DNA from 2 places in the Bacillus kalamii genome. Region 1 is predicted to be linked to the other one. Evidence: riboswitches for the same ligand, from Rfam matches in the RefSeq annotation. Region 1 holds a riboswitch; the other holds the start of a gene.
The links. Region 1 has a riboswitch for lysine ahead of ABC357_RS01085 (Na+/H+ antiporter NhaC family protein). Riboswitches for the same ligand answer to the same signal wherever they lie in the genome.
Positions count from the first base shown of each region.

Region 2: it holds a riboswitch for lysine, as region 1 does, so the genes downstream of both, ABC357_RS09960 (cysteine hydrolase family protein) here and ABC357_RS01085 (Na+/H+ antiporter NhaC family protein) in region 1, are expected to answer to the same signal.

Region 1 is NZ_JBDFMI010000001.1:206,300-212,488, forward strand. Features, by position in the region: gene ABC357_RS01065 (DUF72 domain-containing protein) at 1-105, shown strand, start outside; gene ABC357_RS01070 (bifunctional metallophosphatase/5'-nucleotidase) at 188-1,558, shown strand; gene ABC357_RS01075 (YunC family protein) at 1,628-1,927, shown strand; gene ABC357_RS01080 (HD-GYP domain-containing protein) at 2,223-3,323, shown strand; lysine riboswitch at 3,423-3,603, shown strand; gene ABC357_RS01085 (Na+/H+ antiporter NhaC family protein) at 3,729-5,306, shown strand; gene ABC357_RS01090 (sodium-dependent transporter) at 5,617-6,189, shown strand, end outside.
Region 2 is NZ_JBDFMI010000001.1:1,983,982-1,990,170, reverse strand. Features, by position in the region: gene ABC357_RS09975 (ABC transporter ATP-binding protein) at 1-1,375, opposite strand, end outside; gene ABC357_RS09970 (ABC transporter ATP-binding protein) at 1,350-3,104, opposite strand; gene ABC357_RS09965 (PadR family transcriptional regulator) at 3,135-3,632, opposite strand; lysine riboswitch at 3,966-4,151, shown strand; gene ABC357_RS09960 (cysteine hydrolase family protein) at 4,306-5,022, shown strand; gene ABC357_RS09955 (APC family permease) at 5,037-6,189, shown strand, end outside.

The sequences.
Region 1 (6,189 bases):
AATAATAACTCGGGCGGAGACGCAGCAGGGAATGCCAAACAAATGATTGAGATGCTTGGCATTACGTATACACAGCTGGCTCCGAGACAGATGGACTTATTCTGATTAAGGGAGAATCTTCGAGTCAACTAATTCTTTCCGCTTGGTGCGGGGCAGACTTGAAACGGTGGAAAAAGAGGGGATTAACATGGAAGAAACTATACACTTATATCACATCAATGATCTTCACAGTCATTTTCAGCATTGGCTGCAAATTAAAAACTTCATAGCAGGGAGAAGAAGATTGCATGAAGAAGTCACTGAAGAAAGTATTGTTTTTGATTTGGGAGACCATGCGGATAGAGTCCATCCTTATACAGATGCTACGTTCGGAAAAGGCAATGTCCAGCTATTGAATGAGCTGGGCTGCCAATATGCTACAATCGGCAATAATGAAGGAATTACCCTCGCGTATGAAAGCTTGGACCATTTGTACGATGATGCATCGTTTAAAGTGGTCGTTGCAAATGTATACCGTTCAGATGGTAATCGGCCGGCTTGGGCACATCCCTATACGTTCCACATAACCAAAAAAGGGACAAAAGTAGCAATTATAGGGGCTACTGCTTATTTTAAAGCCTTTTATGACATTTTAGGATGGCATATCACGGATCCGATCCAAGAAATCGATAAAATGGTCCATAAGGTTAAAGATCAAAGTGACGTCATCGTCCTCTTATCGCATCTTGGCTTGGAAACAGATGAACAAATTGCACAGCAAATCCAAGGGATTGATGTCATTCTTGGTTCGCATACGCATCATATCCTCCATGAGGGAAAGGTGGTTGGCAATACGCTTTTATGCGGAGCAGGCAAAGGCGGAACATATGTAGGCCATGTGGAAATTTCGATAGATTCTCAGGGAGCTCTGAAAACAAAAGCATATTTGGATAACATGAATGATGAACCAATAGCGGAAGGGACTGAGCAATTCCTGGAAAATCTTCAACAGGCAGGAAAGCAGGGATTATCTCGTGTAGTATGCGTCTTGCCTGAAGCGATTGAAGCGGAGTGGTTTAAGAGTTCCCCCTTGTCCCAAATGTTATGTGATACGTTAATGGAGTGGTGCCATAGTGATTGTGCCATATTGAATGCTGGCTTATTGCTGGATGGTTTGAAAGCAGGCCCTGTCACACAGTATGACCTCCACCGAATTTGTCCACATCCCATCAATCCTTGTCTTGTGAAGTTGAGCAGCCAGGAATTGAAGGAAATAATCATTCAATCCATGGATCCTGAATGGCCTCATATGCCAGTCAAAGGCTTTGGCTTTAGAGGAAGCATTCTTGGCAAGATGGTTTACAGCAATATACACATTGCCAGCCGCCACGAGGTGTATATTGGCGGAAAACCGATTGAATCGAAGAAAGAATATACATTAGCCATTCCTGACATGTTTACGTTCGGATTCTTCTTTCCAAGCATAAAACGGAATCAGCATAAAACGTATTTTTTACCGGAATTTTTGAGGGATTTGCTTGCTTTTAAATTGTCTTCTGCATATCATCCGGAAGAATAGAAATGGGGCCAAACACAGATTCATCCTCACAGGCATAGAGTAATTGTTGTAAGGAAAGGGAGGATGAAGATGGTCGAATTAAAGCCTATTCATATAGCAGGCCGGCAATTTACCGCAATTTCTGTTCAACTGCCTAAAACCAACTTGCTGATGGTTGCTTCGGATAAAGGATATATCATGTGCGGCGCTCTAGATGTCGGCTTATTGAATGATCAATTAAAAGACAGAGGGATTGTGGCTGGAAGGGCAGTCGGCGTCAAAACAATTGAACAGCTGCTTGATGCTCCGTTGGAATCCGTCACGTTCGGTGCCGAAAGCCTTGGTATAGGTAAAGGAATGGCCGGCAAAGAAGCTTTATTATATATGTAACTCCAGCCGCCGTTTGAGGCGGTTTTTTATCGTGCACAAAAAGAAACCTTCAGGTGTGATTGTGGAAGGAAAACGAAAAGTCAGTTTGCTAGTGAAAGATGCATGATGAAATCCGGATTAAACAGTAGTAAAATGAATTTATATTCGTATTTTATTAATATTTTTTGTATAATATTTTTATTATTTCAACAATAAGTAAACATGCATAATTGAGAATACTTTTTATCTATTAACCTCCGCTTAGCAGTTCAGAACCTTAAATAAAATTAACACCATCATAACACAGGAGATAACCATGCGATTAATATCTACAGAATATGTGAAATCGGGTCAGGTTTTAGGGAAAACAATCTATAATGACAGTAGGCATGCTCTTCTGCAAGAGGGTGTTGTATTAACAGAGCGTATGATTATAAGGCTAAAAGAATTGGGCATACCCTTTGTATACATAGATGACAACTTGACAGCAGGCATCCAGCCGAGAAATACGGTTTCTGATAAAGTCCGCTCCGAATCGATTAGAACGATTGAGAAGGTTTTTCAGGAGGTTGGCGCTCAGAATACAAACTTAAACAGTTCCTTTGTGATTGAAAAAGCGGCGAAAAAATTAAATGCAATCATCAGCAATGTATTGACCGAAATCAAACAAAACACCAATTTACTGACCATTTTATCAGATATGTATATTCATGACAGTTATATTTTTATTCATTCCTTCAATGTGACACTCTACTCATTGGCAATTGGCCTTCAATTGAAATTGAACCAAAAGCAGCTGGAAACGTTGGGATTAGGGGCCATTCTCCATGATGTAGGGAAAACAAAGATCCCCGCTGATATTTTATTGAAGCCTGGTAGGTTGACGGAGGATGAATATGAAGAAATTAAAAAGCATGCAGAGCATGGTTTTCAAATGTTGAAGGAAGCAGGTACAGTCTCCCTTTTAGTGGCCCATTGCGCATTCCAGCACCATGAACGCTTGAATGGGTCCGGTTATCCCCGCGGATTGATGGGAACAGATATACACGACTACGGGAAAATTATTGCTGTGGCAGATGTATTTGATGCCGTTACATCGAACCGGGTTTATCGGAAAGCGATGCTTCCGCATGAAGGGCTGGAAATACTGTATTCAGGCTCAGGTACGATGTTCGACCAGGAAATTGTAGAAGCATTCAGAAGGGCTGTTGCCATTTATCCAGTCGGATTGACCGTAGTGTTGAATGATGGGAGAGTAGGCGTTGTCTGTAAGCAGAATACGGGAATTAGCGATCGGCCTGTCGTTCGCATTATTGAGGAAAATCATCATCCTGTCGGAGAACCATATGAAATCGACCTTCTGAAGAAAATGGATTTGGTTATAGTGGATTGTGATAAAAATTTTATCAAAAAATAATTATTTATATGGTAATCATTTAATAATATGTTATTTTAATTGAAAGTCCGCTCATAAATTGTTATATTATAAAAATAAAAAGAATAATTAACTATCACCGCATGGGGTAGAGGATGCAAAGCTGATCAGTAAGATATGTGAGGATGACAACGATGACCATATCTGAAAGGAAGATTTGCCGAAGTTATACAACTATTGTCAATAGGGTATGGCTGGGGCTGTTCTGAATAAGGACAGCACTGTCATTGAAGGAAATCTTCAATGGGGAGCTACAGAGCGATGGACGATAACATACATTACAAGAGTAATGAAGGGTTGTTTTCTATCCTTTCATTACTCTTTTTGTTTTCGTGAAGGAGTTCATGGTTTTCTCGCCCTTTTGAAACGGTAAAGGAGAGGTTTCAGATGGAAAATACAATTTACGCATTAATTCCGCCGGTTATAGCTATCATAATGGTTCTGGCGACGAAGAGAGTCTTATTATCTTTAGCGTTGGGAAGTATTTCGGCGGCATTGCTGCTGGCAGACTTCAACCCATTATCTGCTTTATCCAAACTGTGGAGTACATTGATTTCTTTGTTCATCAGTGATGGATCGATTAATACTGGTAAAGTATACATCCTGTTATTTTTGCTGATATTGGGGATCATTACAGCATTTGTCACCATTTCAGGCGGTAGCAGGGCATTTGGAGAATGGGCGTTAAAGAGGGTTAAAACGAGAACAGGCGCACAATTGACAGCGGGTATTCTTGGAATCATTATTTTTATCGATGATTATTTCAATAGCTTGGCGGTAGGGCAAATTTCCCGCCCATTAACAGATCGAAATCGAGTATCCCGGGCTAAGTTGGCTTATATCATCGATTCTACGGCAGCTCCTGTATGCGTCATTTCTCCAGTATCCAGTTGGGGCGCTTATATCATCGCGATAATGGCCCCGATTTTGGCAGCAAACTCCCTTGATATGAGCGGGTTTTCCGCGTTCATTCAAATGATTCCGATGAATTTTTATGTTTGGGCTTCACTTCTTCTTGTTTTTATAACATCTTGGAAGAATATCAACTTGGGTAGCATGAAAATACATGAGGAACGAGCACAGCGAACTGGGGTGGTCATGAATCCTGACAAGAAGGCGCCAGGTGAATTGAAGAGTGGCCTTCCGACTAGCTCAAAGGGCTCCGTTTATGATCTGCTGGTCCCTATAGCGGCGTTGGTTGCGGGAACTGTATCTGCTATGCTGTGGACGGGCAATCAGTCTGTGGGAGGCAATGCAACGATTTTGCAAATGTTTGAGAATACAGATGTGCCGACATCATTATTATACGGAGGATTATTTGGTTTAGTTGTGACGCTAGGATTATTTTTACGCCAGGTTTATATGAAAAAAGCGTTGCTGCCTAAATCATTGTGGACAGGCATCATGGAGGGCATACAATCGATGCTGCCCGCTGTATACATTCTCGTATTTGCTTGGGTGATTGTCGATTTGGTCGGTGCATTGCAAACCGGTTCGTATCTTGCAAGTTTAGTCGAGGAAGCAAATGTCAGCTCATCGATGATTCCTTTCATTTTGTTTATCATTGCAGGTGTAATGGCTTTGTCTACAGGTACATCATGGGGTTCGTTCGGTATCCTATTGCCTTTGGCGGGAGATATCGTGGCAACGATGGATTCTACTATGCTGCTGCCATCCCTGGCGGCTGTTCTAGCGGGGGCTGTGTTCGGTGACCATTGTTCGCCGATCTCGGATACAACTATCCTTTCTTCTACAGGGGCAGGCTGCGACCATATGGACCATGTAATGACTCAGCTGCCATATGCAATAGTATCAGCCTGTGTGTCAGGAATTGGATTTTTAATACTTGGATTTACAAATCAAGTATGGCTATCTTTAGTGGCTGTTGCTCTTCTCCTTTTTATTTTCTTATTTATTGCTTCTCGGCGTCCAGCTGGAATAAAGATAAGGGAAACAGTAAAATAATCAGATAGATAGGGAAGGATCCGCGATGGCGGATCCTTTTTTGTCGCAAGCGCCAACCCATCGAGGTCTTAAGGCATTGCCAGTTACTCGCCTTATGCTTGTCGGGGATAAACGGGCGCTTTCCGCTTTTCTTTGCAATAAGTCAACATCGGCTCATAGGCTAGCCTGTCCTATCTATTGATTATTAGATAGAGAATGGCAATCTAGTAGAAATGTGCCCATTATTTTGACAGGAAAGAGAAAAATCACTATAATTTAATTAATCAAAATAATTAGAAAATTTAATCGTTTTTAAGGAGGAGATTCTTATATGGAGAATCGCCAATCATTTGGTTCGAAATCAGGCTTTATTATGGCAGCAATCGGCTCGGCAATCGGCCTGGGAAATATATGGCGTTTTCCGGCAGTAGCTTATGAAAACGGAGGCGGCGCATTTTTTTTGCCGTATCTAATTGCTCTTTTGACAGCCGGAATTCCGATTTTGATTCTTGAATTTACACTCGGCCACAAATATCGGGGGTCGGCAGCTCTGACCTTTGGAAGATTAAGAAAGAAAACCGAATGGCTTGGATGGTGGCAAATTGCTATTGCTTTTGTAATCGCCACGTATTATTCGGTAATCATTGCCTGGGCGGGTTCATTTGCTTATTTTTCTTTCGGGGAAAAGTGGGGGGCAAACCCTGAGAACTTCTTTATGAATGATTACTTGCATAAGTCAGCTACAGCTGGTGATTTAGGCGGAATCGTCCCAGGCGTTTTCTTTCCGTTGCTGCTTGTTTGGATTGTTACTCTGGGGGTACTCGTCAAAGGCGTTAAAAAGGGGATTGAGAAAGCCAATAAGATCATGATCCCAACACTGGTTGTATTATTCATTATCATTGTT
Region 2 (6,189 bases), 1.8 Mb from region 1:
GGATATTTTCCATGATGCTGCCGGCAAATAAATACGTATCCTGCAATACGACACCAACTCTTTCTCTAACGGACTTCAATGGATAGTCATTTATATTAGCGCCATCAAGATGGATAGCGCCTGATTGTACATCATAAAACCGGGTCAGCAGATTAATGATCGTTGTTTTTCCGGAGCCTGTCGGACCAACGATAGCAATGGTTTGCCCAGCTTTGGCTGTGAAAGAGATATTGTTTAGAATAGGAGCCTTCCCACTATACGAAAAATGGACATGTTTAAATTCTACTTCACCAGAAAAATGTTCCTTCAACTTTAAAGGATTGCTGTCAAGCGGCTCTGTTTGTTCAGCCATTATTTCAAAGACACGTTCAGCTCCGGCTATTGCCGCCTGGAATGTATTCAATAGGTTGGACATTTGGTTGATCGGCCGGAAGAACTGGCGCGTATAGGTAACAAAAGCGGCAATGATCCCAACAGTCACATGGCCGCCTACTGCCATAATGGCGCCTGTTCCAATCACAAGGCCTAATCCGAGATTATTCATAAAGTTATTGAGAGGTCCCAGAAATCCGGAAGTGACTTCTGCTTTTAAAGCGGAAGATCTTAATGCTTCGTTCAACTCGTTAAAGTGCTCCGCTGTGGCTTGTTCTTTCCCGAATAAAGTAATAACCTCTGAACCTGTTATGGATTCTTCAATGTAGCCGTTCAATTGGCCTAGATTCTTTTGCCGTTCAGCATAGTTGACACTGCTTCGCTTGATGATTTGCTTGGAGGCCCATACAATCAGCGGGATAATGATGAACGTGACTATTGCCAGCATCCAATTCATGGCGAACATAGCGATAGTAACACCGACGATGGTCAATATAGAAGAAACGATTTGGACAATGCTCTGGCTTAAAGCCATATTCAGGTTATCAATATCATTAGTAACTCGGCTCATTAAGTCTCCCTGAGACCGTTGATCGAAAAAGCGGAGAGGCAGTGAATGTAACTTTTTGAATAGATCCAAGCGCAGCGTTTGGATCGTCTTTAAAGAAATGTTGATCATCACATAGGTTTGAAACCATGAAAAGAGTGAAGCCGCTATATAAACGGAACCCAAAAGAACGAGCATTTTAAATGTGCCACCCAAATCTTTCGGAATGATGTAATCATCAATGATCTTCCCGATTAAGTAAGGGCCTATCAAAGTCAATAAAGTGGAAAGAATAACTAAACCGATCGCCATAATAAGGGAGAAACGCTGTTTGCTTACATAATCCCAAATACGGGCCAATGTCGCTTTTGGGTTGGCAGCCTTCACTACAGGGCCATGGAATCGATGGCCTCGTTCAAATCCGGTCGGTCTATTGGCTTTTGCTTGTTGATTCATCCAGTAAGGACTCCTTTCCAATCTGGGTAGAGTAGATTTCCTGGTAAATGGCGTTTTCTGAAAGCAGCTGTTCATGAGTGCCGCTGCCAATAAGGCGCCCATCCTCTAATACGAGAATTTGATTAGCGTGTTTAATCGATGATATTTTCGAAGCGACAATGAACGTCGTACATTCCTTTTGCTGTTTCTTTATCGCTTTTTGAATCCTATGCTCAGATAGACTATCGACCGCAGAAGTTGAGTCGTCCAGGATTAAAATGGATGGTTTTCTAATAAATGCACGAGCCATGGAAAGTCTTTGTTTTTGGCCGCCTGATAAATTGGCTGCACCCTGCGAAAGCATGTGTCGATATCCATCCTCATAGGCAGATACGAATTCAGCGGCGCATGAAGCTGCAAGTGCAGCCTCCATGTCCTTATCGTCTGCCTTTTCTTTTCCAAACTTCATATTTTCTTCAATGCTTCCTGAAAATAGTGTCGCCTTTTGCGGTGTGAAACCGATGGCTTTTCGCAGTGTTTGCAAATTGTATTGTTTAATAGATACACCATCCAATTCGATATCGCCTTCATCGCAGTCGAATAGTCGGGGAATAAGCTTCACTAGTGTTGACTTCCCGCTGCCTGTCGTTCCGATGATGCCGATTGTTTCGCCGGGCTTGGCAGAGAAGGAGAGATTCTTTAGGACATATTCTCCGTTTTTACTGTAGCTGAAGCTTACATTTTTGAACTGAATGGCTCCTTTGATGAAGGAAGGGGCAGAATCTACATTTTGAATATCAACTTTTGTTTGCAGCACCTGCTGGATTCGATGTGCTGATGGAAATGCTCTCGCAATTTGGACAAGTACATTGCTGCTCGATATCAAGCCATTCATAATGATGGTCAGGTAATTGATAAAGGCTAATAGTACCCCTACTTGAAGTGTATGATTGCTGACTTTTATGGCTCCCATCCAAAGAGCTGCGACAATTCCCATATTGATGACGAACATGGTTAAAGGCATAAGAACTCCGACTACTTGATCTGCGCGGATATTTTTACGTGTTAGTTGGCTGTTTACCTCAGAAAATTCTTTCATATGGTGGTCTCTTCGATTAAAGGCTTTAATCACACGGATTCCTGCCAAATTTTCTTGCAGTTTTACATTAACGGAATCAATTGCTTCCTGCACCTTTTGAAAAAGGGTACCTGATATTTTTGTAAAGAAGTACATGCATATCATTAGAAGGGGAACTACCACTAATAAGACAGGGAATAATTCCCGAGCAGTAAGGAATACGATGACGACGCTGCCGATGAAGAGGAGAGGACCTCTGACAAATACTTTTAATGTCATCATTAAAGCCCTTTGCAGCGTTTCAACATCATTAGTCATAATCGTAATTAGCTTTCCAGTTCCGAATGAATCCTTATTCCTGTTTGAAAACTGTGTAATGATTTCAAAAACATCTTTTCTAATATCGCTTGCGAAGTGGATGGCGGCCCTTGAGCTGTAGATGGAGCACCCAGCTCCGCCGAGCAAGCCAATGATGGCGCTCAAAATCATTAGTAATCCCATTTTGATGACATATGCGTGATTTTGGCCGGCAATTCCTGTGTCGATGATATGCTGCATGATAGTAGGCTGGATCAAATCCATTACCACCTCTACTACCATTAAGAGCGGTCCCATAATAGCCAAAATAGTATATGGCTTTACATATTTCACTAATTGTTTTGCCGATTGCATGTTTCTTCCCCCAGCCGTAGCGTAAAAAATTTAATGATGCATACGATTCCAACGTGCCAGTTTCTCTTTAGCTTCCGAAATAATATCCATTAATTGGCCGGCATCCTGAAGATTGGAGGCTACATACCTTTCCGCAGCTTTCATTTCTTTCTCCCAGGAAGATAGTTCCTCTTGGATTAACTGGCATTCATTTGTTTGCTTCCAAATAATCCTCCCTTTCCAATGTATCCAAAACTCTTCGCTGTCTTTTCCGCATTCCTGCAAAAAGGTAACGCCATCCTGATTTATGAAATATTCCTTTTTTGCTTCAATCTCTTGAATATCTACAAATCCTTTTTCATTAAGCTCCTGGAGAGCAGGGTATACCGTTCCGGCGCTCGGCGAATAGTAGCCATCCGATTTTTCTTCCAATTTTTTAATAATCTGATAGCCATGCATTTGCTCCTGGCTCAACAAATGAAGGATGGCGATCTGGATCTTACCTTTTCTTCGGCTTCTAGAGCCTTTCTTTTTTGGATCTCTTTTCAAGCGATTTCCTCCTTATGTATTACGTTTTTGAAAAATAGATATATCTAAAATTATTAATCGATATAATAATAGCATAATCAATAGATGAAATACTAGTTGATATATAGGGGAGAAACCACTCAATCGGACTAATTGAAATTGGTTAACGGGGCTTAAGGTGAGCTTTCTATGATATGAAAAGAAAATCTTGTTGAGTAAGCTGTTTTAAGGCTTACTCATCACTCACCTAAAAAATGTAGGGTATGGATGAGTATTAACTATAAAATAGTAAATTGACTTCTAAGTGTTTTAATTATATAATAATTCTAACAATTTAATAGACCTCACTTTTTCTTGTGAGGTAGAGGTTGCGACATTCAATAGTGCTTAGCGGAGTTAGGGAAAACGTTGATGGTAAGCAGAAGGGTGTGTCGCCGAAGCATGTGTCGAGTTCTCAACGCCACATGCTGGGACTGCAATGAACAATTGCAGGACTGTCTTAATAAATCGGTTGATTTATTAAGTTGCGCTATTTCATAACGTGATAAAAGTCGAGGGGTTATGGATTATTCGGCATGCTTCCGGTAGTTTACCTGGTATAGGTGCCTTTATTCAATTGCCATTAAGAGACCTGTTATCGCCTATGGGTCTCTTTTTTGTTGCTGAAACACTTTATGACAAAGGGGATATTATAATGGAAAAACAACAAACGCTATACTACGATTTTATTCCGACGGGAAAGAGCAAGATTCAGCTAGATCCGTCCAAAACAGCTTTATTGATTGTGGATATGCAAAACCAATTCATCAGCAGGGATGGCTTGGATGCTCAAATGGCAAGGGAAAAAGGGATGTTTGCCCGATGGGAGTATTTCTTTGATCGTATTGATGCGCTAGCGGTTCCTAATAATAAAAAACTGCTGGATTTTTTCAGGAATCATGAATTGGAGGTAACTTTCGGCCGCATTGCCTGCCATCGGAAAGATGGCAGAGACCGTTCACCGGTTCAGCGCCGTCCGGGCTGGAATAATATTTTATTGCCAATCGGCGACTCAGGTGCGGAAATGGTGGATGAATTAAAGCCGCTGGGAGATGAAATTGTCGTCAATAAAACAACAGACAGTGTGCTGAGCGGTACAAATTATGAATTTTTGCTCCGCAATATGGGGATTGAAACGGTTGTCTGCACGGGAGTGGTAACGGACCAATGTGTCGCTTCTACTGTCCGAAGCTTGGCAGATGCCGGTTTTGAAGTCATTTTGGTGGAGGATGCCTGTGCTGCCGCTACCCAGCAGCTGCATGATGCCGAAATCATGATTATGAACCAGATCTATTGCCAAGTGATGAGTACAAGTGAAGTCATCGGAATGATTACTGATGAAATAAATAATCGTGCATTCGCACAAGCGTAAAGAAGGTTGTTGGCATGAAACCAATTCAATCAGACAACAGACATGTTAATACAGATTCGCAATTGAAAAGGGTATTGACCTTAAAGGACCTTGTTATTTATGGCATTGCTTTCATGACTCCGATCGCACCAGCCTATATTTATGGATTCGCTTCAGAATCGACAGGCGGAATGCTGCCGTTGGCCTATTTGATCGCTATGATTGCGATGATGTTCTCAGCATATAGCTATGGGCGGATGGCAGCAGCATTTCCTGTTTCTGGTTCCACCTACACCTATACACAGAGGGCGATCAATCCCCACCTAGGTTTTTTCGCCGGGTGGGCCATGTTCATGGACTATGTATTGGTTCCGCTCATCGTATTTATGGTCGGGGCATCATATGCCAATGCACTTGTTCCATCTGTTCCATATTGGGTATGGGTATTGATTATTGCATCGATTATAACAACAGTAAACATCATCGGCATCCAGGTAGCGGCAAAAACAAATCAAATTCTTGTTCTGTTTATGGGAATTGTGGTCGTAGTATTTGTCATTTTCTGCATCAAAGCAATCACTGGCAACGATGGAGCGGGGGCATTAATATCGATAACGCCTTTTTTTAACAATGATACATTTGCTATGTCTGCCATCATATCAGGTGCGGCCATGGCGAGTTTCTCTTTTTTAGGATTCGACTCGATTACGACTTTATCGGAAGAAGCAGTTAATCCAAAAGATGATATGTGGAAAGCTGGTATGCTAGCATGTTTAATCGGCGGAGTTTTATTTATCGGCCAAGCGTATGTCTCGCAACTGGTGTGGCCGGATGTGCATAGCTTCAGTTCAGCAGATACTGCTTTGTTTGACGTGGCAAAGGCGGCGGGCGGCGTTATGATGGCAATGCTTTATACAGTGGCCATCATTGTTTCGACCGTCACAGCCGGTATTACAGGGCAAGGAAGTGCAGCGCGATTAATGTTCACAATGGGACGTGATGATGTTATTCCTAGAAAATTTTTCACCTATCTGCATCCCAAGTACAAAACACCAGTTTATAACATTCTTTTAATGGGAACGCTAACGGTGATTGGCGCCATTGTACTGCCTGTTGATTTTGTCGCTGAATTAATGAATTTCGGGGCATTGATCGGTTTTATGTTTGTGAATGTATCAGTCATTGTCT